DNA from 3 places in the Streptomyces sediminicola genome. Region 3 is predicted to be linked to each of the others. Evidence: riboswitches for the same ligand, from Rfam matches in the RefSeq annotation. Region 3 holds a riboswitch; each other region holds the start of a gene.
The links. A riboswitch is a leader RNA that binds a small molecule or an ion and turns the genes downstream of it on or off. The one in region 3 is predicted to bind cyclic di-AMP.

Region 1 (9,741 bases), 3.0 Mb from region 3:
GGGCATCGGCGCCGTACTCGCCCGGCCCCCCCGCCGGCCCGCCCCACGGCGTCCTGCGACCGGACACACCCGTCGCCGAGATCACCGGCGACGGAGTGCCGCTGGGGGCCGGCGGCGGGGTCCCCGCGAGGACCGTGGCGGTGGCGACGGCCCCGGCGACCGCCCCGCCCGCTGCCGGACCAGGCCGGGCCGGACACCCGTACGGCCACCACCTGCCACCGCGCAGCCGACGGCGCCCCGATGACGGAACCGGCCCGCGTGGTGGACGGACGGCCGCACGGTGCGGAACCCTGCGCTCCAGGCGGTGGTCCCACCACGCTCGTGCCGTGCGGTGCCGGGCACCGGCGGGTCTGCGGCACGCGGGCCCCCACGCATGCGGACCCCCGTACGCGGCCCCCCGTACGCGGACCCCCCGTACGCGGGCCCGGCACGTGGTACCCGCCGGGCCGGGGGCCGCGCAGCCCGCCCGTGCGCCTACGTCCCGTCCGCCTCCCGCCACGCGGTGCCCAGCACGCAGTGCGACGTGGGCAGCGCCGGTCCCCGCTCCGGGAGGAGCATCCGCCGGTAGGGGCCCAGCGTGAACCCGGCCGCCCGCAGCGAGGCGACCGGATCGCGGGCGACATGGCAGCCGCCGGCCAGCACGGGCCACAGGGTCAGGTCCAGGGCGCGCTGGGTGAACCGCATCGCGGGCCCGCCGCCCCGCCCGTGCTCGAAGAACCGCACCTCGCCCCCGGGCCGCAGCACCCGCCGCGCCTCCGCGAGCGCCCGCTCCACGTCGCGGACGCTGCACAGCACCAGCGACACCACCACGGCGTCGAACGCCTCGCTCTTCACCGGCAGCGCCTCCGCCGCGCCCGGCACCACGTCGACCGGCACCCCGGCGCGCAGGGCGGCCCCGACGGCCAGCCGCCGCAGCAGCCGTTCGGGCTCGATGGCCACGACCTCCGAGACGGTGCGGGGGTAGTGCGCGAAGTTCAGGCCGTTGCCCGCGCCGACCTCGAGCACCCGCCCCGACAGCCCGGCGAGCATCCGCTCCCGCACCCGGCCGAGGCCCCACCGCGTCTCGGCCCGCACACTGACGCGCGCGTAGCGCCGGGCGAACACGGGGTGGTGGACGGCGTCCCCGGGCGCGCGGGACCGTCCGGTACGCCACGCCATCGGACCTCCCTCTCCGAACGGGTCCTTTCCCCGGAGTGTCCCCCGGCGAGCGCGCCCGCACGCCGCTGAAGAGAGGTGTTCGGCGCGCACCGCGCGCCGTCCGTGCCCCGAAGCGCCCCCCGGTCGGTCAGCGTCCTTCCCGCGCCCGGAAAACCCCCGCGTCCCACGTGCCGTGGAGCCGGGGCGCCAGCCACCCCGGCGCCGCCCGGCGGAACGCCGCCGGTGTCCGGAGGCCCGCGCCCTCGGGGAGCGCGCCGAGCAGCGGGGCTCCGGCCACCTCGGGCAGGTCGGTGAGGTTGCAGCGCGCGGCGAGGTCCGGGCCGGCGGGCCAGCTCCCGATCACCAGACCGGCCTGCTCCAGCCCCCGGCGGCGCAGTTCACGCGCCGTCAGCTCCGTGTCGTTGAGCGTGCCGAGACCGGCCCGCACCACGACCAGGACCGGCGCCGTCAGCAGCCCGGCGGCGTCCGCCAGGGTCCCGCCGTCCGCGTCGAACCGCACGAGCAGCCCGCCCGCCCCCTCCACCAGCACCAGATCGTGCTCGGTGGCCAGCTTGGCCGCGGCCTCGGCCACGTCGTACGGACGCACCGGCGCCCGCCCTGCCCGCCGCGCGGCCGTCCCGGGTGCCAACGGTTCCGGATACCGGGCGACCTCGGCCGCCGTGACCGGCCCCGCCAGCCGCGCCGCCTCCGCCGCGTCACCGGCCTCGCCGGGCCCCACGCCGGTCTGCGCCGCCTTCAGCACCGCCACCGACCGGCCGGCCGCCACCGCCGCCGCGGCCAGCGCGGCCGTGACGACCGTCTTGCCGACCTCCGTGCCCGTGCCCGTCACCACCAGGAACGCCATGTCAGCCCTCCCGCGCCGCCGCGCGGACCGCCCGCGCGATCCGCGCCACGTCCTCGTCGCCCGTGACGTACGGCGGCATCGTGTACACCAGGTCGCGGAACGGGCGCAGCCACACGCCCTCGCGCACGGCCGCCGCGGTCGCCGCCCGCATGTCCACCTCGTGGTCGAGCTGGACGACCCCGATCGCGCCGAGCACCCGGACGTCGCGCACGCCCGGCAGCTCCGCCGCGGGGGCCAGCCCCTCGCGCAGCCCCGTCTCGATGCGGGCGACCTCGGCCCGCCAGTCCTGGCCCAGCAGCAACTCGACCGAGGCGCGGGCGACGGCCGCCGCCAGCGGATTGCCCATGAACGTCGGCCCGTGGGCCAGCACCGGCACCTCGCCGCGCGCGATGCCCTCGGCCACCTCGGCGGTGCACAGCGTCGCCGCCATCGTGAGGTAGCCGCCGGTCAGCGCCTTGCCGACGCACATCACATCCGGCGTCACCCGTGCGTGCCCGGCCGCGAACAGGGCGCCGGTGCGCCCGAAACCGGTGGCGATCTCGTCGAACACCAGCAGCACGCCGTGCGCGTCGCACGCCTCGCGCAGCACCCGCAGGTACGCGGGGGAGTGGAACCGCATCCCGCCCGCGCCCTGCACCACCGGCTCGACGATCACCGCGGCCAGTTCGCCGGCGTGCCGCTCGACCGCCGACCGCAGGTGGTCCGCGTACGCCTCCTCGTACTCCTCTGGCGGCGCGTCCGCGAAGACCTGGCGGGGCAGCACGCCGCCCCACAGCTCGTGCATGCCGCCCTCGGGGTCGCACACCGACATGGGGTGCCAGGTGTCGCCGTGGTAGCCGCCGCGCCAGGTCAGCAGCCGGCGCTTGGCCGGCCGGCCCAGCGAACGCCAGTACTGGAGGCACATCTTGACGGCGACCTCGACGGAGACCGACCCGGAGTCGGCGAGGAAGACGTGCTCCAGTCCCTCGGGCGACACGTCCACCAGGAGCTTCGCCAGCCGTACGGCGGGTTCGTGGGTGAGCCCGCCGAACATCACGTGGCTCATCCGCTCCAACTGCTCGCGGGCGGCCTCGTTGAGCACCGGGTGGTTGTAGCCGTGGATCGCCGACCACCAGGACGCCATCCCGTCGACGAGTTCCGGCGAACCGTCGGCGGGCCGCAGCCGCACCCCGCTCGCCGACTCCACGACGAGCGGGTCCTGCCGGCCCGGCATGGGGCCGTACGGGTGCCAGACGTGCCGCCGGTCGAGGTCGAGCAGCCCGGCCACGGTGAGGTCAGGCATTGGGCGCGAGGTCCGTTCCGGCGCCCCGCCGGCGCACCGCGACCAGGTCGGTCCGGGCCTCGCCCGCCGCCCGCGCGGGGCCGGGAGCGGCCTCGGCGGGACGGGACTCCGCCCCCGCCGCACCGGAACCGCAGGGTCCGCACCCCGCGCCGGATGCGGCACCGGTCCCCGTGCCGCCCGCGCCGGAGGCCGCGCCGCCCCCCGTGTCCGCCGCGCCGGCCGGGGAGCCGGAGCCCGCCCCGGCCGTACCGGAGCCGTGGCCGGACCGCGCCCCCGCCTCGCCGGAACCGCACGGTCCGTCCGCATCGGCAGGTCCGCCGCAGCCGTCCGCGCGGTGGGCCGGCAGCGTCGTCTCGCCCGCGCCCTCCACCTCGAAACCGGCGTCCGCGATCATCTCCAGGTCGGCCTTGCCGGCCTGTCCCTCACTGGTCAGGTAGTCGCCGAGGAAGAGGGAGTTGGCCAGGTGCAGGGCGAGCGGCTGGAGGCTGCGCAGGTGCACCTCGCGCCCGCCCGCGATGCGCACCTCCACGTCGGGGCAGACGAACCGGGTCATCGCCAGGATGCGCAGGCACCGCTGCGGGGTGAGGTTCCACTCCTTGGCGAGCGGCGTGCCCTCGAACGGGATGAGGAAGTTGACCGGCACCGAGTCGGGGTCCAGCCCGCGCAGCGAGAAGACCACGTCGACCAGGTCCTCGTCGCTCTCGCCCATGCCCGCGATCAGACCCGAGCAGGCGGAGAGCCCCGCCGCGTGCGCCCTGCGCACCGTGTCCACCCGGTCGGCGTACGTGTGGGTGGTGGTGATGCCCGCGTAGGCCGCCTCGGAGGTGTTGAGGTTGTGGTTGTAGGCGTCGGCGCCGGCCTCCCGCAGCCGTTCGGCCTGCCCGTCGGAGAGCAGCCCGAGACAGGCGCACACCTCCACGTCCTCGTGGTGGTCCTTGATGGCCCTGATCGTCTCGGAGACCCGGTCCACGTCCCGGTCGGTCGGACCGCGCCCGCTGGCCACCAGACAGACCCGTTTGGCGCCGCCGGAGACGCCCGCGGTGGCGGCCTCGGCCGCCTGACCGGGCTTGAGCCAGGTGTACTTGAGGATGCCGGCCTCGGAACCCAGCCGCTGCGAGCAGTACGAGCAGTCCTCGGGGCACAGGCCCGACTTGAGGTTGACGAGGTAGTTGAGTTTCACCCGGCGGCCGAACCAGTGACGGCGCACCTTGCCGGCCGCGGCCACCACGTCGAGCAGTTCGTCGTCGGACGTGGCGAGGACGGCCAGCGCTTCCCCGCGGGTCGGCGTCTCGCGCCGAAGCCCCTTGTCCACCAGCGTGTTCAGCAGGTCCATGAGAGCCGATCCTGTCGTACGGGACGGCCTCGGGCCAAGGAGACTTCACACAACCCTGACCGATCACCGTGTGGGTATCGCCACACCTCGTACCCCCGTCCGGACCGCTAGTCTCTGTTCACTGCCTACAAAAACCGCCTGCTGACCGCGGTGACGCGAGCCCGGAGGACCACCCATGGCGTTCGGCTGGATCGACGAGCGGCGCCGGGCGCGGCACCGGGCCGGACTGGTGCGCACGCTGCGCCCCCGGGCACCCGGCTCCCCGCTGCTGGACCTGGCGGGCAACGACTACCTCGGCCTGTCGCACCACCCCGAGGTGGTGGAGGGCGCGGCCCGCGCCGCACGGGTCTGGGGCGGCGGTGCCACCGGCTCCCGCCTGGTCACCGGCACCACCGAGCTGCACACCGAACTGGAACGCGAACTCGCCGCGTTCTGCGGGTTCGAGGCCGCGCTTGTCTTCTCCTCCGGGTACGCGGCCAACCTCGCCGCGGTGACCGCGCTGGCCCCGCACGGCTCCCTGATCGTCTCCGACGCGGGCAACCACGCCTCGCTGATCGACGGCTGCCGGCTGGCCCGCGGCACGACCCGGGTCGTCGCCCACGCCGACCCGGAGGCCGTCGGCGAGGCGCTGCGCCGCCACGAGGGCCCGGCGGTCGTGGTCTCGGACACGGTCTTCTCGGTGGACGGGGACGCGGCCCCGCTGGCCGCGCTCGCCGGGGTGTGCCGGGAGCACGGCGCCGGTCTGATCGTCGACGACGCCCACGGCTTCGGCGTCCTCGGCGAGGGCGGCCGGGGCGCTCCGCACGCGGCGCGACTCGCGGGGGCCGAGGACGTGGTGGCGACGCTGACGCTGTCCAAGTCGCTCGGCAGCCAGGGCGGCGCGGTGCTCGGCCCGGCGCGGGTCGTCGACCATCTGGTCGACACGGCGCGGACGTTCATCTTCGACACCGGTCTGGCCCCGGCCGCGGTGGGGGCGGCGCTGGCCGCGTTGCGGCTGCTGCGGGGCGAACCGGAGCGCGCGTCGCGGGCCCGCGCCGTCGCGGGCGCCCTGTACGCCGGGCTGACGGCCGCGGGTCTGGAAGCGGTGCGTCCGGACGCCGCGGTCGTCTCCGTGCGCGCGCCCTCCCCGGAGCGCGCGGTGCGCTGGGCGGCGGACTGCCGTGCGGCGGGCCTGGCCGTGGGGTGCTTCCGCCCTCCTTCCGTGCCCGACGGGGTCTCACGGCTCAGGCTCACCGCCCGTGCGGACCTCTCCGGGGGGCAGGTCGAGCGTGCGGTGCGGGTGATCGGCGAAACGCGGCCATGAGTCGGCGTGCACGGCCGTGTCCCGCCCGGCGGGGTCCCTAGGAACCGGTCCCCGGCAGGGTGCGGGCGGCGCCGGCGGTGAACGACGTCCAGCTCTCCGGGGAGAAGAGCAGGGCGGGTCCGGCCGGGGCCTTGGAGTCGCGCACGGCGAGCCGTCCGGCCCAGGGGCCGGTCGACGGCCGGGCCGTCTCCACGCAGTTGTTCGCTCCGGTGCTGTAACTGCTGCGCAGCCACGCGACGTCGTGCAGTGCGGTGCACGGGGTGCTCGCGGTGCCGGTGGGGGTGTTCCGAGGAAGTGCGGACATGGTGCCTCCTTACGCGCCTGCCGCTGTCGCGGCGATGTAGTCCAACGAGTCCTCGGGCGAAAGGGCATGGGTGACCAGGGCGTCGAAAGCCCCTGAGTACGCCTCTAAGTCTTCTTTCCGGTCCAGATAGACGCTACTCGTCAAGTGGTCAAGAACGACCACGTCGAGATCGGAAGTGTTCGAAAAGGAAAAGATGACGAAAGGGCCGGTGACGCCGATGTGCGCCCCGGCGGAAAACGGCAGCACCTGGAGCCTGACGTGCGGCAGACGTGCCGCCTCCACGAGCCTCGTCAACTGGCGGGCCATCACCCCCGGGCCGCCCACCTCCCGGCGTAGCACCGCCTCGTCCAGGACCGCGTGCAGCGTGAGCGGCTGCTCCGCGCGCAGTACGTCCTGCCGGGTGAGGCGGACCTCCACCAGCGTGTCGAGCCGGTCCTCCGGCTCCCCGTCCACCGCCGCGCGCGTCACGGCGCGGGCGTACTCCGGCGTCTGCAGCAGCCCCGGCACGACCGTGGTCTCCAGGGTGCGCATCGCGCCGGCCTGCGACTCCAGGCTGATGAAGTCCCGGTAGGCCGGCGGCAGCACGCCCCGGTAGGCGTGCCACCAGTGGTGCCGGCCCCCGGGGTCCTCGGAGCCGGCCAGCGTGGCCAGCAGGTCCCGCAACCGCGGGTCGTCCACGCCGTACGCGTCCAGCAGCAGCCTGACGTCGGCGGGCTTGGCCCCGCTGGTGCCGGTCTCGATGCGGCTGACCTTCGACTGGTGCCAGCCCACCAGGCCGGCCGCCTCACCGCTGGTGATCCCCGCCGATGTCCGCAGGGCGCGCAGTTCCGCGCCCAGTTTACGGCGTCGCACCACGGGGCCGTGCTGCATGGGCCACTCCCTTACTTCTCAGGGGCCGCCCAAATACGCTCTGCCGTCGCAGAGTTCACCGCTTCGAGCGACAGATATATGCATAACTTGGTGGATCGGCGCCCTCGGGGGTGCGTTGATGGCACTCTGGCGGCGAAGCACCAGTCCGGGACCGTACTCCAACCGTCCGCTCCGTGTCGGACCGCGGTCCCGTGGGAAAAGGACGGCGTCGCCATGGCAGACCATCTGGAAGCATCCGTCACTCTGCCGAGCGATGCGGTCTCGGTGGCCGCCGCGCGCACCCACGTGATGGGCACGCTCGCCGAGTGGGGCCTGCCCGCCGGGGCGGAGCTGGCCGAGACCGTCCGGCTCGTCGTCTCCGAGCTGGCGACCAACGCGGTCCAGCACACGCTCGGGCAGTCGCCGACCTTCACCGTGGACCTCGGGCTCGACCACGAGGGGTGGCTGCGGGTCGGCGTCACCGACAGCCACCCACGGCTGCCCAAACGGCTGCCGGCCGCCGTCCAGCAGGACAACGGCCGGGGCCTGGTGATCATCCGTTCGCTCACCGCGGAGTGCGGCGGACGGCTCAGGATCCGGCGCACGCGCGAGGGCGGCAAGACCGTCTTCGTCGAACTGCCCTGGCCGGTCCCGCTCGGTCCGGCGGGGCCGGCCGCGGACACCCTGCCCGTCGGTCAGGGTGCCGGACGGGAGACGGCGCGGACCGCTGAGCCGCGGGGCTGAGGCCCGGTACGGCCGCGGCACCGGCCGGCCGGCGACGGGACACCGGTGGCGGCGCGCGGCGACCGGTCCGCGTGCCGAGGTACGGAGGCGCCGTCGCCGCGCCCCGGGCCCGGGGCCGCCCGTGGCGCGCGTGCGTTCCGGTCCGGCCACGGTGGTGACGGCCGGTCAGGGGGCCGCCCCCACCGCGTGCCGGATCACTTGACCCGGCCGTACCAGACGCTCTTGGTCCAGATCTTCTGCAGGCGCACCACGTCCCCGGTCTTCGGGGCGTGCCAGATCTTGCCGCCGCCGGCGTAGATGCCGACGTGGTAGACGCTCCGGCCGGAGTGGAAGAAGACCAGGTCACCGGCCTTGCGACTGCCGGAGGAGATGTGCCGGGTCTTGTTGTACTGCTGGGCGGCGGTACGCGGCAGCTTCTTGCCGGCCTTGTTGAAGGAGTACAGCGTCAGCCCGGAGCAGTCGAACCTGCCAGGACCCGTGGCGCCCCACTGGTAGGGGGAGCCCTTCTTGGAGGCGGCGATCTGTACCGCCTTGGCGGCGTGGGGTGCCGCGGCGGCCTCGGAGGCGGCGCCGGGGATCACGACGGAGCCGCCGACGGCGGCGAGGGTGAGGGCCGAGGCCGTACCGGCACGGGCCATGAGCGACGGGACACGATTGAGCGCAGACATGCGCAACCCTTCGTCAGCCGCCTGTGAAGGATGACCTGTCGGATTCGGGCTGGCGAAGTTGCCCGGCCGCACGTGTGCGGCTTCACCCCAAGGGCTGCTCGGCCCGGCCGTGGCGCGACCGTGCCGGCGACCCGTCGTGCTCGGGTCCTCCACTCCTGCCGATCCACTTCTGTCGACCGGTCGTCCGGGCGGCGGCAGGACTCGGCGTCCACCCGGACCGCCCCGCCGTGGTGGCGGGGGCTTGTCGTCCGAGACGGATCTTGTCCCATCGGAGGACCGAAAACTCCTCGCACAGGTGTGGCTGTGTTGTTACTCACCACTGGCCTGTTCGGGTGGACGGGCCGGTGCCCCGGGTGCCGCCGGGCCCCTCCGGGAGGCCCGGACCAGGAGCGGAACGCGGCATTCCGGCTCCATGGGGCGGGCCGTCGCGCAACCGCGGGGGGACGAAGGAGGGAGGTGATTCTCCACCGAAAGGGGGGAGACCGTTCGGTCCGTTCCACCACCGGGCCGGAGTAGGCCCGAGCCCCGCCCGGTGCCGGCCGGCCGCGCCCCCGACCACCTCCCCCGCGCGGCCCTCGCCGTTCCTCGCCGTTCCTCGCGGCCACCGTCCCGGGTGGCCCGCGCTGCCCGTGACCGGGGCGCGGGGGTGGGTCAGACGTCGTCGGGCGGGAGGGTGACGCGGGCCGTGCGCCGGTCGCCGTCGAGTACCCGCAGCGCCCGGACCAGGGTGGCGGTGTGGAATTCCGTCTCACCGCGCCGGTGCATCAACGCCAGTGCGTCCCGCAGGCCGGCCGCCTTGCCGACCAGTGCCTGGGCGGCGCGCAGCCCGCGGTACGTGTCGCCGTCCCGCGTCGGGTTGACGCGGCCCAGCAGGTCGACGACGTCCAGGTAGCGGTCGATCACCTCGGCCTCGGCGCGCGTCAGCGCGGGCAGCGGCGGCGGTTCCGGGGACGGCATCCGCGGCTCACCTTCCCCCGGGAGCGCGGCGCACCGTGGTGCGGGCGGGGACGATCCGGTCCGCCAGCCCGTAGGCCACGGCCTGCCGGGCGTCGAGGACGGTGACGTGGTCGAGGTCCGCGCTCACCCGGTCCGCGGCGCGTCCGGTGTGCCGGACGAGGATCTCCTCCACGAGGGCGCGGAGCCTGCCCAACTCCTCGGCGCGCACGGCCAGGTCGCTCGCCGTGCCCTCGATCGGCTCCTCGGCCGCGGGCTGGCGGAGCAGCACCCGTGCCCCCGGCAGGACGGCCCGTTTGCCG
Region 2 (9,741 bases), 1.3 Mb from region 3:
CGTCGGGCAGCCGGGGTGCCGTCTCCACGACGTCCGGCTGCCCGCAGGGGCAGCGGTGCGCGATGGCCCGCAGGCCGCGCGGGGGGCGTCCGAGCTGCTGCCGGAACGCCCGGACGTCCGCGTCGGTGGGTTCGGTGCGCGGGGTGGGCGGCGGAGGGGTCTGCATGACTGTCTTCCGGATGTCTCTCTGTCGGTTCACTGGTCGCGGGCGTCGGACTTGTCGACGCCGTCCCAGAGGTTGCTGTACCAGGGGCGGTCGTCGGCGCCGTCGGCGCCCCGGGAGGGCTCGGAGGCGTCGGGGCCGACCACGACGAAGCCCTTCTCCCCCGGCAGCACGTAGTGCAGCCGCTGCCGGATCTGCTGCTCGGCGTAGGCGTCGTCCTGCCAGCGGGCCTTCAGATCGCGCAGTTCCTCGACCCGGCCCCGGGCGCGCTGCTGCTCCTGGCGCAGGTCGGCGATCTCGGCGCGCTGGGCGACGTACTGCCGTATCGGGTAGGCGAGGGCCACCACCAGGGAGCACAGGACCATGGCGAGCAGCGCCGCGCGGCCGGTGAGCCGGGAGCGGCGGGCCTGGCGCTTGGTCTGCGAACGGTAGACCCGGGCCGCGGTCTGCTCGCCGAGCAGCCTGATCCTGGTCGCGGTGGAGAACCGGTCCCGTTCCTTCACCGCCATGTCCCGCGCCTCCCGTTCGGCTGGTGCGTCGTCCTACGTGCGTACGTCCCCGCACACGGTACGGGACCGGGTACGGGGACGTACGGACGTCGCTGCCTAGGCCGCGGCTGTCGCGGTGCTCACTGGCCCGCGGGACGGAACCGCGGGAAGGCGCTGCGGCCGGCGTAGACCGCGGCGTCGTCGAGGATCTCCTCGATGCGCAGGAGCTGGTTGTACTTGGCGACGCGCTCGGAGCGGGCCGGGGCGCCGGTCTTGATCTGGCCGCAGTTGGTGGCGACGGCGAGGTCGGCGATGGTGACGTCCTCGGTCTCGCCGGAGCGGTGGGACATCATGCACTTGAAGCCGTTGCGCTGGGCCAGCTCGACCGCGTCCAGGGTCTCGGTGAGCGAGCCGATCTGGTTCACCTTGACCAGCAGGGCGTTGGCGGCGCCGTCCTCGATGCCGCGGGCCAGCCGCTCGGGGTTGGTGACGAACAGGTCGTCACCGACGAGCTGGACCTTGTCGCCCAGGCGCTCGGTGATGGTCTGCCAGCCCTCCCAGTCGTCCTCGAAGAGCGGGTCCTCGATGGAGACCAGCGGGTACGCCTCGACCAGCTCGGCGTAGTAGTCGGTCATCTCGGCGGCGGTGCGCTCCTTGCCCTCGAAGACGTAGGAGCCGTCCTTGTAGAACTCGGACGCGGCGACGTCGAGCGCCAGGGCGATCTGCTCGCCGGGCGTGTAGCCGGCCTCCTTGACCGCCTCCAGGATGAGGTCGAGCGCCTCGCGGTTGGAGCCGAGGTCGGGGGCGAAGCCGCCCTCGTCGCCGAGGCCGGTGGCCAGGCCCTTGCTCTTCAGCACCTTCTTGAGGGTGTGGTAGACCTCGGTGCCCCAGCGCAGCGCCTCGGAGAAGGACTCCGCGCCGATCGGGGCGATCATGAACTCCTGGATGTCCACGTTGGAGTCGGCGTGCGAGCCGCCGTTCAGGATGTTCATCATCGGCACCGGCAGCAGGTGCGCGTTGGGACCGCCCAGGTAGCGGAAGAGCGGCAGGTCGGACGCCTCGGAGGCGGCGTGGGCGACGGCCAGGGAGACGCCGAGGATGGCGTTGGCGCCGAGGGAGCCCTTGTTGTCGGTGGCGTCCAGGTCGAACATGGCCTGGTCGATCAGGCGCTGCTCGGTGGCGTCGTAGCCGACCAGCTCCGGGCCGATCTGCTCGATGACGGCGAGGACGGCCTTCTCGACACCCTTGCCCTGATAGCGGTTGGGGTCGCCGTCACGAAGCTCGACGGCCTCGAAGGCGCCCGTGGAGGCACCGGACGGAACGGCGGCACGACCCGTGCTGCCGTCGTCGAGGCCGACCTCGACCTCGACCGTGGGATTGCCTCGGGAGTCCAGGATTTCCCGGGCTACGACGACGTCGATGGACGGCACGAGCATCTCCATTCTCGGGATGTGACGCGTTGTGGCGGGCCGCGGTGGCTCCGCGGCCCACACCTGTGGCTCTGCGGGATGAGCCTAACCGGCTCCGGACGATCGGCCAGCCGGTCGCCCACCCGTCGGACAGAACCGAGAGTAAATTGTTTCCGTACGGAACAAAACAGGGAGGCGAGGACACCGCCCGCCGGGCCGCCGCTCCCGCCGGTAACCCCGCCCCGGCACCCGGGCGCGGAAAAGGCCCCGCCCCGGCGCGTACGGGGGAACACGCGCCGGGGCGGGGGGTCCGGAAGGGACGGGACGGATCGCCCGCGGCCCTTACTTCAGGTGGAGCTGCTGACCCGGGTAGATGAGGTCGGCGTGCTCGACGATGTCCTTGTTGAGCTGGAAGAGCTTGTTCCAGCCGCCCTTGACGCCGTGCTCGGCGGCGATCGCGCTGAGGGTGTCGCCCTTGACGACCTTGTACTCGCCGTCGCCCTTCTTGACCTTCTTGCCGGTCGGGGTGGTGACGGTCTTCTTGGCGGCCGGGCGCTCGGTGGAGCGCGAGGACTGCTGCTCGCCGCGGCTCTGCGAGGAGCCGGTGGACTGCGACTTCGGCTTGGCCGGGGCCTGCGGCTTCGACTGGGCGGAGCCGGAGGACTGCGAGGAGCCGGTGGACTGCGAGGTGCCGGACTGCGAGGAGCCGGTGGAGCCGCCGCCGGTGTACGCGGCGCTCGACAGACCGCGGCCGCAGACCGGCCAGGCGCCCTTGCCCTGGCCCGCGAGGACCTTCTCGGCGACGGCTATCTGCTGGGCCTTGCTGGCCTGGTTGGCGGTCGCGGCGTACTGGGTGCCGCCGTAGGCGGCCCAGGTGGAGGCGGAGAACTGCAGACCGCCGTAGTAGCCGTTGCCGGTGTTGATGGACCAGTTGCCGCCCGACTCGCACTGGGCGACGGCGTCCCACTCGGCGGCGGTGGCGGCGGAGGCGTTGCCGGCCGCCATCAGCGGGGCGGCGACGGCGGCACCGGTGACGCCGGCGACGGCGATCACACGGGTGGCCTTGGACGGACGACGGTGCTTGCCCTTGCCGGAAAACAGCATGGTGGAATCCCCTCACCGACGCCTGCGAGGTGAGCTGTCGGGTTCGGGCCGGTTGAGAGTTGCCCGGCCGCGTCCCTCGCGGGACGCGGCTTCACCCCAAGCCGCTCCGGCTCAACTGCCCGGTGCGGCACTTACCTTGGGTCCCCCGCTCCTGCCTGCGGCGCTTGACGCGACGACTGTTCCCGGACCGCCGCTGGCAGGATTCGGCGTTGCGGCGGTCGGGGCCCGCGGTGGCGAGCGGTCATGACCGTAGCCACGCCGTCGGGGGAAAGACAAAGACGATCAGGGCTTCTGAGACCTATCTCTCACGGAGTTTAAACCGGGCATTCGGCCTGAACCATGACGCTAACTACCCCTGGTTATCGCCCGATTCGCCCGGAATCTCAAGCGTCTGACCGGGCACGATGTGGTCAGGATCGATTCCGACGACACCCTTGTTGCCGGCGTAGAGCGCGGGCCATCCGCCGTCGACGTCAAGGGAGTCGGCGATGCCCCAGAGGTTGTCTCCGGCGCGGACCGTGTACGTGCCGTCCGTGAGGCCCCGGGCGCCGTCGCCGGCGCGCGCGGCGTGGCGGCCGGGGCGGTCGGCCCCGCGCCCCTCGGAGGCGCCCTCCTCGGCACTGTCGCCGCGGTGCCGGCCCGAGGTCTCCTCGCCGGTCTCGGCGAGGCCCGAAGAACCGGCCCGCTGGTCCGAGTCGCCCGATTCGCCACCCTTCGCACCTTCGGCGGAGGAGCCGCCCTGGTTCTGCCCCTGGCCGCCGCCTTCACCCCTCCCCTTCCCTTCGCTCCCGTGGGTGCCGGAATCGGAGGAGTGGCCACCGCCGGACGACGCGCCCGAGGAGGCGTCAGCGGACGGCGAGGGGGAGGCCGAGGGGGACGATCCGGGCGTCGGCGTGCCGAGGCCGGCCAAGCCGGACGAACCGGGCGCCTGGGGGGTCGCCGACGCGGTTCCGCCCGCGGTGCCGGCGTCCACCCCGATCGAGGACGAGCCGTTGCCGAGCCCGGCGAGCGGCCCACAGGTCGGCCAGGCGGCGACACCCTGCTCCGCGAGCAGGTCCTCGGCCACTCTTATCTGCTGCGAGCGGCTGGCCTGGTCGGGGCTGGGCGCGTAGTCGAGACCGCCGAAGCGCTCCCAGTCCGCCTGCGACAACTGCAGGCCGCCGTAGTAGCCGTTTCCGCTGTTCTGGCTCCACGCGCCACCGGTCTCGCACTCGGCGACCCGATCCCAGTTCGCCGCGTCCGCCGCGTGGGCGCCGGTGGCGCCGAGGAGCGGGATCGCGATGGCGGAGCCGGTCACTCCGGCGGCGACGACCAGGGCGGGAGCCTGGCGGGGGCGACGGTGACGACCGTTCCCGGAGAGCATGCGACAACCTTTCGCGAGGCAGCGATGAGCACGTGGCGGTTGATGCGGGGCACCACGTTGATCCGTGAACGTATAGGCAGACGATCACTTGTCACAAGTTCATGCCGCGCAGATCACATGACGGTCACGAAGGTGAGCGCCTGTCATCTTCGCTCTTGTCACGGACCGTCGACGGGCCCTGACGGAACCGGTGTGAAGGACACCGGCAGCGTCCGCAGTCCCCGCATGATGAGACCACCGCGCCAGCGTAGTTCGGCGGGTTCGGCCGCGAGGCGCAGATCCGGCAACCGGGTCAGCAGGGTGGCGAGCGCGGTCTGCCCCTCCAGCCGGGCCAGGGGGGCGCCGAGGCAGTAGTGGATGCCGTGGCCGTAGCCGAGGTGCTGGTTGTCGCGGCGGGCCAGGTCCAGCGTGTCCGGGCCGGGGAACCGCTCCGGGTCCCGGTCGGCGGCGGCCAGCACCACGAGGACCGGGTCCCCGGCCGCGATGTCCTGCCCGCCGAGGGTCAGCGGGCGGGTGGCGAAGCGCCAGGTGGCCAGCTCCACCGGGCCGTCGTAGCGCAGCAGCTCCTCGACGCCGGTCTCCAGCAGCCCGTGCTCGCCCGCGGCGAGGGAGTCCTGGAGGAGGGCGCGCTGCCCGGGGTGGGTGAGCAGGGCGTAGGTGCCGTTGCCGATGAGGTTGACGGTGGTCTCGAAACCGGCGAAGAGCAGGATGAACGCCATCGCCGCGGCCTCGTTCTCGGTGAGGTGCTCCCCGTGGTCCGAGGCGCGGATGAGACCGGAGATGAGGTCCTCGCCGGGGCCCGCTTCGGGCGGCAGCGCCGCCCGCTTGCGGTGGATCAGGTCGGCGAGGTAGCCGCGCATCTTCTTGACCGACCGCGCCACCCCGCCCCGCGGGCCGCCGCCGTGGCGGATCATCATGCCCGCCCAGTCGCGGAAGTCGTCCTGGTCCTCGCGGGGGACGCCGAGCAGGTCGCAGATGGCGTAGATGGGCAGCGGGAAGGCGAACTCGTGGATCAGGTCGGCGGAGCCGGTGCCGGCGAAGCGGTCGATCAGTCCGTCCGCCAGCTCCTGCACCCGCGGCGCGAACTCGGCGACCCGGCGGGGGGTGAACGCCTTGCTGACCAGCCGGCGCAGCCTGGTGTGGTCCGGCGGGTCGATGTTCAGCAGATGCGTCATCAGCTCGGCCTTGCGCTCCCCCGGGATGCCCGTCTTGCCCCGGGCGTGCGCCGGCTCGTCGTGGTGCGCCGGGTTCTTCGACAGCCGGGGGTCGGCGAGGGCCTGCCGGGCGTCGGCGTACCGGGTGACCAGCCATGCCTCCACCCCGCTCGGCAGGGTCGTGCGGTGCACGGGCGCGTGCGCGCGCAGCCAGGCGTAGGCGGGGTACGGATCGGCGGCGAACTCCCAGGTGAAGAGCTGGGGGGCGGGGCCGTCGGGCACGGGCTGGTCGGTCACCCCCCGACCGTATCGGTCACGGCCGGGGGCGACCGACACGGTCGGGACGCCCTCCGGCGGGGGCGGTCCGTGAGGCGCGGGGCCTCCGGCGCCGGGGCGGTGCGCCGGACCCGGGCCGGGGTGGCGCCCCCTATATAGAGGGGTTCTCCTCGCAGGCTCGCTCAGGGCGCCGTGCCGGCGCCACGGGGCGGGCGGGCCCGTGGCGCCGGTGCGTGCGCGGGCGGACGGAATCAGGAGGGGCAAGGAGCGGGGCGGACGGCCCCCTGCGGGGCGGGCGGGCGATGGGTCAGGCGCCGGTGCCGTCGGTGGCATCGGTGCCGTCGGCCGGTCCGGGGCCCGGGGGACGGCCGGCGTCCTCGGCCGCTCTGATGGCGTCCCGGTAGGCGCGGGCCGCCGCGCGCAGGGCCGTCTCCGGGTCGGTGCCGCCGGCCTCGGCGCGGGCGGCCAGGGCCAGCAGTTCGTACCCGACGCCCCCGCCCCGGGGCAGGGGCACGTCGAGACCGGCCGTACGAACCCGGGAGGCCAGCTTGGCGGCGAGGGCCAGACCCGGCTGCCCGAGCGGGATGCCCTCGGTGACCGACGTGCGCCGCTTCTCGACCGCCTTCGTCCGCAGCCACTGCGCCCGGACCTCCTCGGGGGTCTCCACGGTCGCGTCGCCGAACACGTGCGGGTGCCGGTGGACCAGCTTGGCGACGAGGGTGGCGGCCACGTCGTCCACCGAGAACGGCGCCTCGGGGTGGTCCTCGGCGATCCGGGCGTGGAAGACGACCTGGAGCAGGACGTCCCCCAGTTCCTCGCGCAGTTCCTCCCGGTCGCCGTCCTCGATCGCCTCGACCAGCTCGTACGCCTCCTCGATGCCGTACTTCACCAGGTCCTCGTGGGTCTGGCGGGAGGACCAGGGGCATGCGACGCGGATGCGGTCCATCACCTGGACCAGGTCCAGCAGGCGGGCGCCCGGCAGGTCGTAGGAGGCGGGCAGCAGCTCCAGCTCGGGCATGGCCACCCGGCCGGAACCGGCGAGGCGGGCCAGTTGGCCGGTGAGGGCCGGTTCGCCCTCGCCGGTCGCCACGACGACCACGGTGTGCCCGCCGGCGCACGCCCCGATCAGGTCCTCGGCGGCCGGGGACGCCTCGTCGACGCGTATCCCCGCCTCCCGGAGGTAGGGGAGCTGCGGATGCGTCCCGTCCGCGCACAGCACGCGGTCCGCGGCGCGCAGCGCCTGCCAGGCGGGCCAGGACAGCAGTCCGGGGGCGACGCGGTGGCTGGTGGTGAGCAGGACGATCCGGCCGGGGTCGGCGGAGTCGGGGCTGAGTGCGTTCACCCTCCGAACGTAACGCACGCCGCCGGCCGGCCCCGAGTCGTCCACAGGCGGGCGTCCGCGGGGCCGGCCGGAGGCGGGTCAGGTCTGCTCGGTGACGTCGCGGAGCCAGGGGGCGCCGGAGTCGACCCGGCTGCTCTTCTGGACGTCCCAGGAGCCGTAGCGCGGGTTGAGGTCGACGTCGAGCTTCTCGGACGCCGCGGAGAGGGCCTTCCAGAACTCCGGGCGGCTGGTGTCGGTGCCGAGGTGTTCGGCGAGCTTCTGCGCCTCCAGCTGGAGCCGCAGGTTCTCGTCGAGGCGGACCGGGGGCACGCCGTACTGCTGGAGCCAGACGGTCTCCAGCTCCTGCGCGCCGCCCGCCTGCCGCTCCAGGCCGGTGCGCATGTGCTGGACCTCCTTGCGGGACACGCTGACGCCCGCGTCCTCGGCGGCCCGGTGCAGCACCCGGTCCAGGACCATGCTGTGCAGGGTGTCGCGGGTGAGGGTGCCGGTCCTCGCCACGACCTGCTGGTACTGCTCGTCGTCCGGGACGGCGGCCCGCTGCGCCTCGCGCACCTCGCCGACCCGGCCCTCCAGCTGGGCGACGGTGATCCGCTGGTCGCCCACGACGGCCGCCGCACCGGGGTGCGCGTCGCTGCCGCAGGCGGAGAGCAAGGGGGCCGCGGCGACGAGGGCGGCGGTGAGGAGGAGCGCGGTACGACGACGGCGGTGCAAGGAGACCTCCCGTGATGAGCGCGGCAGACGGGTGCGGCCGTGGCGTCCCGGCCGGTGTGACGGTCGGGGTCCGGGCGGTCGCACGTGGTCCTTGTGAAGATCGATGGTAGGCAGTGGCCCAGCTCTGGCCAACCCATTCGACCAACGATTCACCGGCTCTTCGGGCACCGCCGCGCTCCCCGCGGCCCGGCCGGGCCGCGGAACGGTCAGCCGCGCACCTGGCCGAGCCACTGGAGCGTGCGCCGCACCTCCCCGGCGAGCGGGTGCCCGGGGCCGTGGACGCGCTCCACGTCGTGCAGGAGCCGGGCCAGCGTGTCGTGGGCGGCGGGCCGGTCGCCGAGGGCCAGCAGCAGGTGGCCGATGCGGCGGCGGACGTCGTGGGCGAGGTCGGGGTCCCCGGCCACGTACTGGTTCTCGTAGTACGGCAACAGCGCCCGGTACTCGGCGAGGGCCGCCGCCGGATCGCCCAGTTGCTCCAGGCACTGGGCGGCCTCGTAGCGGTGGCGCAGCGACTGCGGGTCGGCGCGGCCGGCCTCGGCGGCGCGTTCGTCGGCGAGCCGGCGCAGTTCGGGCAGCGCGCGCCGGTACTGGCCGTCGTCCAGCAGCGTGGCCGCGTACTGCCGGCGCAGGGTGCGCACCACCGGGGAGTTCTCGCCGTGCTCCTCGGCGGCGGTGGGCAGGATCGCGCCGAGGATGTCGACGGCCTGGGTGATGCGGCCCTCGCCGAGCAGCCGTTTGACCTCGTCGACGGCGTGGGCGACGTCCGGTCTCCGGGCCTCGGCGGGGGGCGTGACCGCAGCGGGCCGGGGCGCGGGGGTGCGTGCCCGGTCGGGCCACGGGGCGTGCGGGCGCACGAAGGGGCGGGTGGGGTCGAGCGGGCCGCCGGTCGGCACGCCCCGGGAGGGCAGGAGCAGCGCCAGGATCTCGTAGACCTCCTGGGCGGAGGCCGGGCGGTGCTGCGGGTCCTTGGCGAGCAGGCGCAGGACCAGGGCCTCCAGCGCCTCGGGCACCTCGGGGCGCAGGCGGCGCACCGGCAGCGGCGGTTCGTACAGGTGCCGGTGGAGCACGCCGAGGGCCGTCGAACCGGCGAACGGCACGTTGCCGCTGAGCAGTTCGTGCAGCAGTACGCCCAGCGCGTACAGGTCGGTGTACGGGCCGACGGCGCCGCCCATCGCCTGTTCCGGCGCCATGTAGGCGGGCGAGCCGATGGGCGTGCCGGTGTGGGTGAGGCGGGTGGTGTCCGCGTCCATCACGGAGGCGACCCCGAGGTCGAGCACGGTGACGGTGCCGTCCTGCTTGACCATCACGTTGCGCGGCTTGAGGTCGCGGTGGACGATCGGCACGGCGTGCACGGCGCTGAGCACGGCGCAGAGCTGGGCCGCGACCGCCACCGCCCACTGCCACGGGTACGGGTCGTGCTCGGCGAGGTGGTCGGAGAGGTCGGCGCCGTCGACGTACTGCATGACGAGGAAGAGTTCCTCGCCCTCGCTGCCCGCGTCGTGCACGGTGACCAGACCCGGGTGGTCGACCTGGGCGGTCACCCGGCACTCGCGCAGGAAGCGGCGGCGCAACTCCTCGGCCTCCTGGCCGGCCACCTTGTCGGGGCGGAGCAGCTTCACCGCCACGCGCCGGTCGAGCCGGCGGTCGTAGGCGGTCCACACCTGGCCCATGCCGCCCTGTCCGACGAGCGTGGACAGTTCGTAGCGGCCGGCGACGACACGTCCCGCCGTC
Region 3 (9,741 bases):
GGACGGGTACGCGAGCGGCGGCGCCGCCTCCCGCTCCCGGGTACCCGCTCACCGGCCCGCCTCCCGCCGGGCCGTGCGCAGGACGTGGCGGGCGCGCAGGTAGCCGACGGGGCCGTACAGCATGCCGCGGCGCTGCAACCGCGACAGCCGCCGGGGCCAGGGGTGCGTCCGGTCACCGTGCCCCCCGGGGGCACCGGCCGGCACGCCGTCCGGGACACCCCCGCGCACGCGGTCCGGCACGCCGTCCCGGGCACGTCCGCGCACGCGGTCCGGCACGCCGTCGGGGGCGTTCTCGTACCCGTCGGCCGACACGCCGTCCGCGCTCCGCACGGCGGTCAGGGAGCGGGCGTGGGCGAGTCCCCGGGGCAGCCGGGCGAGGAGGGCGGGCAACAGGGCGGGACGGTTCACCAGGATCGCGGTGAGGTAGGCCGTGAGCCCCGCCCCGTAGCCGTACGCTTGTGTCTCCAGGTCCCGCCAGCTCTCCCGGTGGTGGTGCCAGACCAGCGCGGCCGGGGTGTAGCGCAGCCGGTGGCCCTGGGCGAGGACGCGGACGAAGCCGTAGAGGTCGTCGCCGCCCCGCGCGGGCGTGCCGGCCCCGGTCGCCGGGTCGAAACCGCCGACGGAGCGCAGGACCGCCGTACGGAAGGCCATGTTCGCCCCCGAGCCGAACCGCCCCGCGGTGAACGGGAACAGCGGGTCGTCGGCCGGTGGGCGCGCGGGGTCGTAGGTGCGCGGGGCGAAGCCCTTGGCGAAACCGCCGTGGCTCTCCAGCAGCACCTGTGCCGGGGTGCGCAGCCGGGCCGGGAGGATCAGGCCCGTGGCGCAGCCGAGGCCCGGGTCGGCGGCGAAGGGAGCGGTGAGTTCGGTGAGCCAGCGCGGGTCGGCCAGCACGTCGTCGTCGGTGAAGGCGACCACCTCGCCGCGGGCGGCGGCCAGGCCGGTGTTGTGCGCGACGGCCAGCCCCGGCACGGGTTCGCGCACGTACCGCACCCGGTCGCCGTACCCGCCCTCGACGAGTTTCCGGGTGGCCGCGGTCCGGGGCGCGTTGTCGACCACGACGAGGTCGGCGGCCGGGTGGTCCTGGGCGAGCAGCGAGTCCAGCGCGCGGGCGAGCTGGTCGGCGCGTTCCCGGGTGGCGACGACGACGGTGACGGACGGCGGCCGGGGCACGGGGGACAGGCCCGCCGCCGGTTCCGGTGCGGCAGGCCACGCCACCGCCGGTTCCGGGGCGGGTACGGGCGTGTGCCGGGCCTGCGCGGCCAGGGCCTTCGCCGGGTCCGCTCCGTCCGGCACCCGGCCGAGGAACGTTCCGGCGGGCCGCCCTTCCCGCCGGACCAGGACGAACACCGGCCCCGGGCCCACCGGGGGACCGCCCGGACCGGGTCCGAGGACCGGCCCCGCGGCCCGCAGGTCCACCTCGGCGACCTGCACCGGCCCGATGCCCTGGAACTCCGCGATCTCCCGGCGGGTCTCCCGCCGCGCGCGTGCCGTACGGGACATGCGCCCGCCCCCTCCACTCGTCGCCCCACCGGGCCCGCGCCCGCGCGGGCCCCTCTCGGTCACGCCGGTCACGCCCGCCGGGCCGGCCATGCCGGTCGCGCGAACCACACCAGCCACGCGGATCACGCCTGCCACACCGGTGACACGGCTGCCATGCCGTCACGTCCGGCGCAGGCGGGCCGCCCCCCGCAGCGTGCGGGCCGCCAGCGACGCCAGCCGGGGCCGGGCGCGGACGAACCCCTGGGCGCGGCGGGCCGGTTCGCGACGCAGCCAGTGCAGCGCGGCCCCCGGCCCCGGACGGGTCACCGCCCCCTCGTACACCGGCAGTTCGCCGGTCTTCAGCGAGTCCTTGTACTCGGCCGCGCCCCGCCCCAGGTCGAGCAGGCCCACCCCGTGTGCCGCGGCGGCCTCCGCCATCCGCAGGTGCAGCACCAGCCCCGGCGAGAACTTCGCGTAGGCCGGGTCGTAGGCGGGGAACCAGCACGCCAGGACCGTCGACGACCGCAGTCCGAAGTGGGCGGCCACCGGCCGGCCGCCCGCGTAGAGCACGGACAGCGTGCCGGTGCACTCCGGCGCGCGGGTCTCGGCGAGCCGGGCCACCAGGAGGCTGATCCACTCCTGGGCGAACCGGTCCCGGCGCCCCGTCCTGCGGTACTGCGCCGACTTCCACTCCATGAGGGTGCGCAGCGCGGCCGGATCGCGCTCGTCGAAGACGAAGCGCGTCTGCCCGGCCTGGCGGCCGAGCCGCCGTTCCTTGGCGAGGGTGGTCTTCAGGAACTTGGGGGACTGGGCGCGCAGCACGTTCTCGTACGCCTCGTACCCCTTCTCCACGTCGATGACGTAGCTGGTGTGCTCCTCGGCGGCGTGCGGCACGAACAGGTCCTGGTCGGCCGCGAGGTTGTCGAAGGCGTAGCCCGACAGGCCGCAGGCGCGCAGCAGCCGCCGGGTGTCGGGGACCAGGCCGGGGCGGAGCACCGCCCCCTGGCTGTCCGAGACGCCGAGCCCGATCGCCCGGCCGAGTCCCAGCGCTCCCCTCTCGTAGGGGAGGAAGCCGGCCGCCTCGCCGTCCTCGTAGAGCACCGCGACCCGGGCGCCGGGCCGCACGCGTCCCACGGCCTCGGTGAACTCCGGTTCCATGAAGGGGCTGCGAGGCGCCGTCGACGCGGACCGCAGCGCGCGCCAGCGGTCCTTCTCCCCCTCGCCCAGCTCCCGCGGCAGGAGCACACGCAGACGTCCGCCGTTCAACCCGACCCCCCGATCAAGTCCCCCCTGGACAAAGGGAAGGTACCGCCCGCGGACCGGCGCCCGGTAGGCCGCAGAGCATGTTGTTGCCAACCGGTGCACAGGGCTTTAACTGCCTTTAGCCGATGATGCGTCAGCTTTCGGACACCTACGAACGTCCTCGTACGCATGTGATCGCGGCTGAGTCGTACGGGCGTCGTGTCCGTATTCTCTGATCATGAACCGCACCGCATACGGACTCGTCGCCACCGACCTCGACGGAACGCTGTTGCGCCGCGACGACACCGTCTCCCCCCGGTCGCTGGCCGTGCTCGCGCGGGCGGCGCGGGCGGGTGTGCGGCACCTGGTGGTGACGGGGCGGCCCGCGCCGCGGATCCGCTCCCTGCTCGACGTCCTCGGCTGCACCGGCCTCGCGGTGTGCGGGCAGGGCGCGCAGGTCTACGACGCCGGGGAGCACCGGCTGCTGTGGTCGGTCACCCTGGACCGGGAGCTGGCGGAGACCGCGCTCGGCAAGATAGAGGCCGAGGTGGGGGACGTGTACGCGGCCGTCGACCAGGACGGCGTCGAGGGGATGACCCTGATCGAGCCGGGCTACCGGATGCCGCACCCGACGCTGCCCGCGGTGCGGGTCGGCCGGCGCGACGACCTGTGGCACCGGCCGATCACCAAGGTCCTGCTGCGCCACCCGCGGCTCTCCGACGACGAGCTGGCGGCGACGGCGCGCGCGGTGGTCGGCTCGCTGGCGACGGTCACGATGTCGGGGCCCGGCACGGTCGAGCTCCAGCCGTGCGGCATCACGAAGGCGACCGGGCTGGCGCTGGCCGCCGAGCACCTCGGGGTGAGCCGGGGGCGGACCATCGCCTTCGGCGACATGCCGAACGACGTCCCCATGTTCCACTGGGCCGCCCACGGCGTGGCGATGGCGAACGCCCACCCCGAACTCCGGGCGGTCGCCGACGAGGTCACGCTCACGAACGAGGACGACGGCGTCGCCGTCGTCCTCGAACGTCATTTCGGCCGGGACTGATGCCGGCCGGCCGCGCCGGTGGGAACCGGATCAGTACGGGCCGAAGACGTTGTCGATCGAGCCGTACCGGTCGGCCGCGTAGTTGCAGGCGGCGGTGATGTTGGCGACCGGGTCGTACGGGTCCATGGCGGTGCCCGGCACGTGGTAGGCGCGGAAGGTCGGGTCGATCACCTGGAGCAGGCCCTTGGACGGGATGCCCATGGCGGCGTTGGAGTCCCAGTTGTTGATCGCCAGCGGGTTGCCGGACGACTCGCGCATGATGTTGCGGTGGATGGCGTCGTAGCTGCCGGGGATCCCGTGCCGCGCCATGATGTCGAGCGACTCGCGGATCCAGCCGTCGAGGTTGTTCGGGTAGGCAGTGGTCGCCGTGACCGCCGTGGTGACGGTCGTCGCGGCGGCGGGGGTGGCCGCGGAGGCGCTGCCGGCGCCGATGAGCGGCAGGGCCAGGACGGCGGCGCCGGTGCCGGCGACGGCGAGCTTGCGGGCGACGCGGGCGGTTCTGGTGCGACGGTTCAGACCGTTGGCAGGCATGGTGAGTCCCTCTCCTACGCCTGCGAGGTGAGCTGTCGGGTTCGGGCGGGGAGGTGCCCGGCCGTGCCCTCACGGGTGACGGCTTCACCCCGAGCCGCACCGGGTGGTGCCCGGTGCGGCGACTTACCTGGGTCCCCCGCTCCTGCCGGCGAGTGTCGAGTGAATGGGTGTGCGCCGGGGCGGTGGCAGGATTCGGCGTCCGCCCGACAGGCCGGGAAGCTATGCGAGAGCACATGTCCGAAACAAGTGCAGGAATCACCCGACGTGCTTGTTGACCTTGATACGGGGTATTTGGGGTGCTTGATCCTTTACGGGTGCAACGGCCAACTCGCCTGCGGCGCAACGGTCCCGCACCCCTCCCGGGGGCGCGCCGGAAGGTTGAGCGGGGTGAGTCAAATCACGGCCCTCAATAAGTGCGGCAAAACGGGCATTCATGCCAAGGGGGCGTCAATCGGCCTTCGTTGGGGTGGTGGTGGGGGAGGGCCGGGATGGGGCGCGTCGCGGTGTCGGGGGGTTCGGCGGGGGCCCGGGTGGGCGGCGGCTGCTTCCGGGCGTCCCGCGCGGGGCGTGGGGGTACCTGCGGGAAGGGGTGGGCGGCGGTGTCGCGCGGGGGTCTGCGGGGGCGCCGGGGTGGCCGGGGTGGCCGGACCGGCCGGGCGGCCCGGCGGAGCGGAGCGCTCCGGTCAGGGGTTTCGGGGCTCCGGTGCCGGTGGCTCGCTCCGGCGGGCTTCGGGGTTGTCGCCGCGCCGGGCGGGCGTCCGCGCCGTACCCGCGGTGCGGGCCCGGAGCCGGGAGGGGGCGCGTACCGAATGGGTGAGGTCCTCCGGGTGCGCCCGGTGGGGAGGAGTGGTGGGATCTTCGGTGACGGCTTCCCGGTCCTCGGTGACGGCTTCCCGGCGTGTCGCGGCCCGTCGCCCCCCGGCTTCCACCCTCCCCGTCAAATCGCTCAATATCTGTTCATATCACCTGATCAAAAACATACCGTTCGTGATCGGATATCGACCGGCCTGTAACGGTGGGCGCGAGCGGTGATCGAAACATGACCGGATACGCTGACTTGAGTGGTGGCAGCGACCTATCGACAGACCAGGTAATCGCCAGTAGACACCAGCAGACAGGAGACCCCTCGTGACCGTCGTCGGGCCATTCGGGCTGAGCGTGCGGGACCAGGCTCTCGAAGCCGATGTCCAGGCCGGGATGACGGCTGTCGAGGAAGGGTTGCTCGAGGCAACCAAGAGTGAGGTGCCCTTCATCACCGAGGCCGCCCAGCACCTGGTGCGGGCCGGCGGCAAGCGGTTCCGGCCGCTGCTGGTGATGCTCGCCGCCCAGTTCGGTGACCCCTACGCCCCCGGCATCGTGCCCTCGGCCGTGGTCGTCGAGCTGACCCACCTCGCCACGCTCTACCACGACGACGTGATGGACGAGGCCGCCGTGCGGCGCGGGGTGCCCAGCGCCAACACCCGCTGGGGCAACTCGGTCGCCGTCCTCACCGGCGACTTCCTGTTCGCCCGCGCCTCGCAGATCCTCGCCGACCTCGGACCCGAGGCGGTCCGCGTGCAGGCCCTCGCCTTCGAGCGGCTGGTCACCGGCCAGATCCTGGAGACCGCGGGGCCGCAGGACGGACGAGACCCCGTCGACCACTACCTCGACGTGCTCGGCGGCAAGACCGGATCGCTGGTCGCGGTCTCCTGCCGCTTCGGCGCGATGATGTCCGGCGCCGACGAGCGGGTCGTCGACGTGCTCACCCAGTACGGGGAACGGCTCGGCGTCGCCTTCCAGCTCGCCGACGACGTCCTGGACATCGCCTCCGACTCCCACGAGTCCGGCAAGACGCCCGGCACCGACCTGCGCGAGGGCATCCCCACCCTCCCGGTGCTGCGGCTGCGCGAGCGCGCCGAACGCCTCGGACTCGCCGAGGACCGCGCCCTGTGCGACCTGCTCGACTCCGACCTGGCCGACGACGCCCGCCTCGCCGAGGCGCTGCGCCTGCTCCGCGCCCACCCGGCCCTCGAACAGGCCCGGCGCGACACCGTCCGCTACGCCAAGGACGCCCGCGCCGCGCTCGCCCCGCTCCAGGAGTGCGAGGCGAAGGCAGCGCTCGTGGAACTGTGCGACGCCGTCGTCCACCGCGCCGGCTGAACGACCCCCGCCACGCCCGGTCGGCGTGTCGTACGCCCCACGGTCCGCGCCACGCCCGGTCGGCGTGTCGCGCGCACCGGGGCGGACACGGCACGGCCTGCGGAGACGCCGACGACACGCCCGCCCCGGCGTGTCGCACGCCCCGCTGAGCGCGCCGCGCCCGGGTCCGCGTGTCGCGCGCACCCTTGGGGGCCGCGCCGCGCCCGGGTCCGCGTGTCGTACGCCCTGCGGCACCCGACATTCGCACCTCCGCGTGTCGCGCGCACGCTGAGGGTCCGGGCCGTGCCGGGCCCGGTGTGTCGTACGCCGCACGGTTTCCGACACGCCGCTTCCGCGTGTCGCACGCACGCTTGGGGCCCGCGACACGCCCACCCCGCGTGTCGCACGCCCCGCGGTCCCTGACACGCCACCTCCGCGTGTCGCACGCACCCGTGCCGACGCGCCCCCGCCTCCCCGGCGCCTCCCCGGCACACCGACGGAGGTACGCGTCCCCTACGGGGTGCGGAGGGCATGGCCCCGGCGTGTCATCCCGCAGGAGTACGCGGAGTTGGACCCGGGGTCTGACGCTTCCGCCCGGCTGATTTGGTCGGATGGAGACAACGGAAAACACCTCTCCTCGCCGCTTCGGGGGGAGAATGGCGGCTGACGGGTGGACACGTGCGCGTCGAGCAGGCCGCCGCCGACGACGGAGGTAGGGCACACATGGCACCGTTCGATTCCGAGGACAGCACGACGGCCGCCGCGGCGGCCGGGGACGTGCGGGAGCCGCGGCGCAGGTTCGCGCGGTACGGCGTCCCGGTCACCGTGATGGGCGTGGCGGCGGCGGCCATCGGCCTCGTCCCGGCGCTCGCCGACTCCGGCGACCCGGACCTGCCGAAGCTGACGGCCGCGCAACTCGTGCAGAAGATCGCCGAGTCGGACGTGGAACAGCTCTCCGGCACGGTCAAGATCACCACCGACCTGGGGCTCCCGGACCTCGGCGGGCTGGAGAGCGGCCTGCTCTCCGGTGCCGTGGGCGGGGCGGGCGGCGGCTCCTCGGCCGACCCCTCGGCCAAGCTCACCGAACTGGCCACCGGCACGCACACCCTGCGGGTCGCCGCCGACGGCCCCGACCGGCAGAAGGTGTCGCTGCTGGAGGACGCCGCCGAGTACAGCCTCGTCCACGACGGCCAGGACGTGTGGGGCTACGACAGCCGGTCGAACGAGGTCTACCACGCGACCGTCGACGAGGGTGCCGAGCGCCCCGGGAAGGACGTGCCCGCCACGCCGAAGGACTTCGCCGAGGAGGCCCTGAAGGCGGTCGACGACACCACCTCCGTGACGGTGGACGGCACCGCCCGGGTGGCCGGCCGGGACGCCTACCGGCTGGTGGTCAAGCCGCGCCAGTCCGGTTCGACGGTCGGCGCGATCAGCGTGGCCGTGGACGCGAAGACCGGGTTGCCGCTGAAGTTCACGCTGACCCCGGCGAGCGGCGGCGCGGCCGTCGTGGACGTCGGCTTCACCCAGGTCGGTTTCGCCAAGCCGGACGCGTCCACGTTCGACTTCACGCCGCCCAAGGGCGCCAAGGTCACCGAGGCCGACCAGGCCGCCGAAGCCGCCGGGAAGGGCAAGCCCGGCAAGGACGGCACGCCGGCCGAGGACGGGCGCGCGGGCCACGGGGCGGACGGACCGGCCGGTGAACTCGACGGCATGACCGTGATCGGCGAGGGCTGGAACACGATCGCCACCTTCGGCACCGGCGGTGAGGGTCTGCCCGCGCCGACCGGCGGCGGTGACCTCGACGGCTTCCTGGGCTCCTTCGGCGACCAGGTCAAGGGCGGCTTCGGCAAGGGCACGGTCTTCTCGACCCGCCTGATCAACGCCCTGGTCACCGAGGACGGCACCGTCTACGTCGGCGCGGTCACCAAGGACGCGCTGGTCAAGGCGGCCGAGTCGGCCCGCTAGGACGGACCGACGACGGGACCGGCAACGGGACCGCGGCGGCCCGGCAACGGGCCGAGGCGGACCCGCGACGGACCCCCGACGGACCCGCGGCGGCCGGACAGCCCCCGGCCGCCGCACACGGCACAGGGCACTCGGCACAGGGCGGCGGCACCGCGGGGCGGCAGGCCGGCGGGGCACAGCAGGGCAGGGGGGCGACAGGGAGTGGGCCGGACGTCCCGGCCCCACGAGGGCAGCGCGCGACGAGGAGAGAGCCGATGGGCGAACCGTCCGGCACCGAAGCGGAGAGTCCGCCAGAACCGGCCCCCGGCCCGACCCCTGGCCCGGCCCCCGGCCCGGCAGCCTCCGCCCCGGAGGACGGCGCCGTCATCACCACCCGCGCCCTCACCAAGCGCTACCGCGGCGGGCAACCGGCCGTCGACGGCCTGGACCTGACCGTCCCGGCGGGCAGTGTCTTCGGCTTCCTCGGCCCGAACGGCTCCGGCAAGACCACCACCATCCGCATGCTGATGGGGCTGATCGCACCGACCTCGGGCACCGCCCACGTCCTGGGCCGCCCCATGCCGCGCGCCGCCCGCAGCGTCCTGCCGCGGGTCGGCGCGCTCATCGAGGGCCCGGCCGCCTACGGCTTCCTGTCCGGCCGGGACAACCTGCTCCGGTACGACGCCGCCGACCCGACCGCCGATCCCCGCACCCGGCGCCAGCGGGTCGCGGCGGCGCTCGACCGGGTCGGCCTCGCCGCCGCGGCCGGCAAACGGGCGGGGGCGTACTCGCTCGGCATGAAGCAGCGGCTCGGGCTCGCCGCGGCCCTGCTGCGCCCGCGCAGCCTGCTCGTGCTGGACGAGCCGACCAACGGGCTCGACCCGCAGGGCATGCGCGAGATCCGTGCGCTGGTGCGCGAACTGGCCGCCGACGGCACCACCGTCTTCCTCTCCTCCCACCTGCTCGACGAGATCGAGCACGTGTGCACCCACGCCGCCGTGATGGCCCGCGGCCGGCTCCTCGCGCAGGGCGCGGTGGCCGATCTGGCGGCCGGGATGCGCGGGCGGCTGGTGGTGACCACGCCGGACCCGGGGGACGCCGCCCGGGTGCTCAAGGAGCGCGGCGCCGGGGACGTGGCGGTGGACGGGGACCGGGTCACCGCCCAGCCGCCGGACGGCGACCTCGCCGACCTGAACGCGGCGCTGGTCGCGGGCGGCGTCCGGGTCCGCGGCTTCGCGGTGGAACGGGCCTCGCTGGAGGACGCGTTCGTGGCACTGACCGGGGAGGGTTTCGATGTCGCGGGCTGACACGGCGGACGCCGCCGAGCGGGGCGGGGAGTGGGAGACCACACCGGTCCCGGCCGGGACCGGCGCGCCGGC

Region 1: another riboswitch for cyclic di-AMP. It lies ahead of VM636_RS26080 (C40 family peptidase); the one in region 3 lies ahead of VM636_RS12575 (transglycosylase SLT domain-containing protein).
Region 2: another riboswitch for cyclic di-AMP. It lies ahead of VM636_RS18320 (transglycosylase family protein); the one in region 3 lies ahead of VM636_RS12575 (transglycosylase SLT domain-containing protein).

Annotation. Positions count from the first base shown of each region.
Region 1 is NZ_CP144555.1:5,902,077-5,911,817, forward strand. It holds gene VM636_RS26040 (class I SAM-dependent methyltransferase) at 475-1,158, opposite strand; gene bioD (dethiobiotin synthase) at 1,286-2,002, opposite strand; gene VM636_RS26050 (adenosylmethionine--8-amino-7-oxononanoate transaminase) at 2,004-3,284, opposite strand; gene bioB (biotin synthase BioB) at 3,277-4,617, opposite strand; gene VM636_RS26060 (8-amino-7-oxononanoate synthase) at 4,793-5,920, shown strand; gene VM636_RS26065 (DUF397 domain-containing protein) at 5,958-6,224, opposite strand; gene VM636_RS26070 (helix-turn-helix transcriptional regulator) at 6,234-7,094, opposite strand; gene VM636_RS26075 (ATP-binding protein) at 7,308-7,817, shown strand; gene VM636_RS26080 (C40 family peptidase) at 8,012-8,485, opposite strand; cyclic di-AMP (ydaO/yuaA leader) riboswitch at 8,489-8,702, opposite strand; gene VM636_RS26085 (hypothetical protein) at 9,137-9,442, opposite strand; gene VM636_RS26090 (ATP-dependent Clp protease proteolytic subunit) at 9,450-9,741, opposite strand, start outside.
Region 2 is NZ_CP144555.1:4,154,366-4,164,106, reverse strand. It holds gene VM636_RS18335 (DUF501 domain-containing protein) at 1-166, opposite strand, end outside; gene VM636_RS18330 (septum formation initiator family protein) at 196-672, opposite strand; gene eno (phosphopyruvate hydratase) at 792-2,081, opposite strand; gene VM636_RS18320 (transglycosylase family protein) at 2,403-3,164, opposite strand; cyclic di-AMP (ydaO/yuaA leader) riboswitch at 3,169-3,337, opposite strand; gene VM636_RS18315 (transglycosylase family protein) at 3,514-4,461, opposite strand; gene VM636_RS18310 (cytochrome P450) at 4,686-5,978, opposite strand; gene VM636_RS18305 (nucleoside triphosphate pyrophosphohydrolase) at 6,265-7,299, opposite strand; gene VM636_RS18300 (SurA N-terminal domain-containing protein) at 7,378-8,010, opposite strand; gene VM636_RS18295 (serine/threonine-protein kinase) at 8,217-9,707, opposite strand.
Region 3 is NZ_CP144555.1:2,892,137-2,901,877, reverse strand. It holds gene VM636_RS12590 (glycosyltransferase) at 49-1,500, opposite strand; gene VM636_RS12585 (GNAT family N-acetyltransferase) at 1,660-2,745, opposite strand; gene VM636_RS12580 (HAD family hydrolase) at 2,960-3,769, shown strand; gene VM636_RS12575 (transglycosylase SLT domain-containing protein) at 3,800-4,300, opposite strand; cyclic di-AMP (ydaO/yuaA leader) riboswitch at 4,303-4,461, opposite strand; gene VM636_RS12570 (polyprenyl synthetase family protein) at 5,429-6,439, shown strand; gene VM636_RS12565 (outer membrane lipoprotein carrier protein LolA) at 7,142-8,383, shown strand; gene VM636_RS12560 (ABC transporter ATP-binding protein) at 8,638-9,669, shown strand; gene VM636_RS12555 (ABC transporter permease) at 9,656-9,741, shown strand, end outside.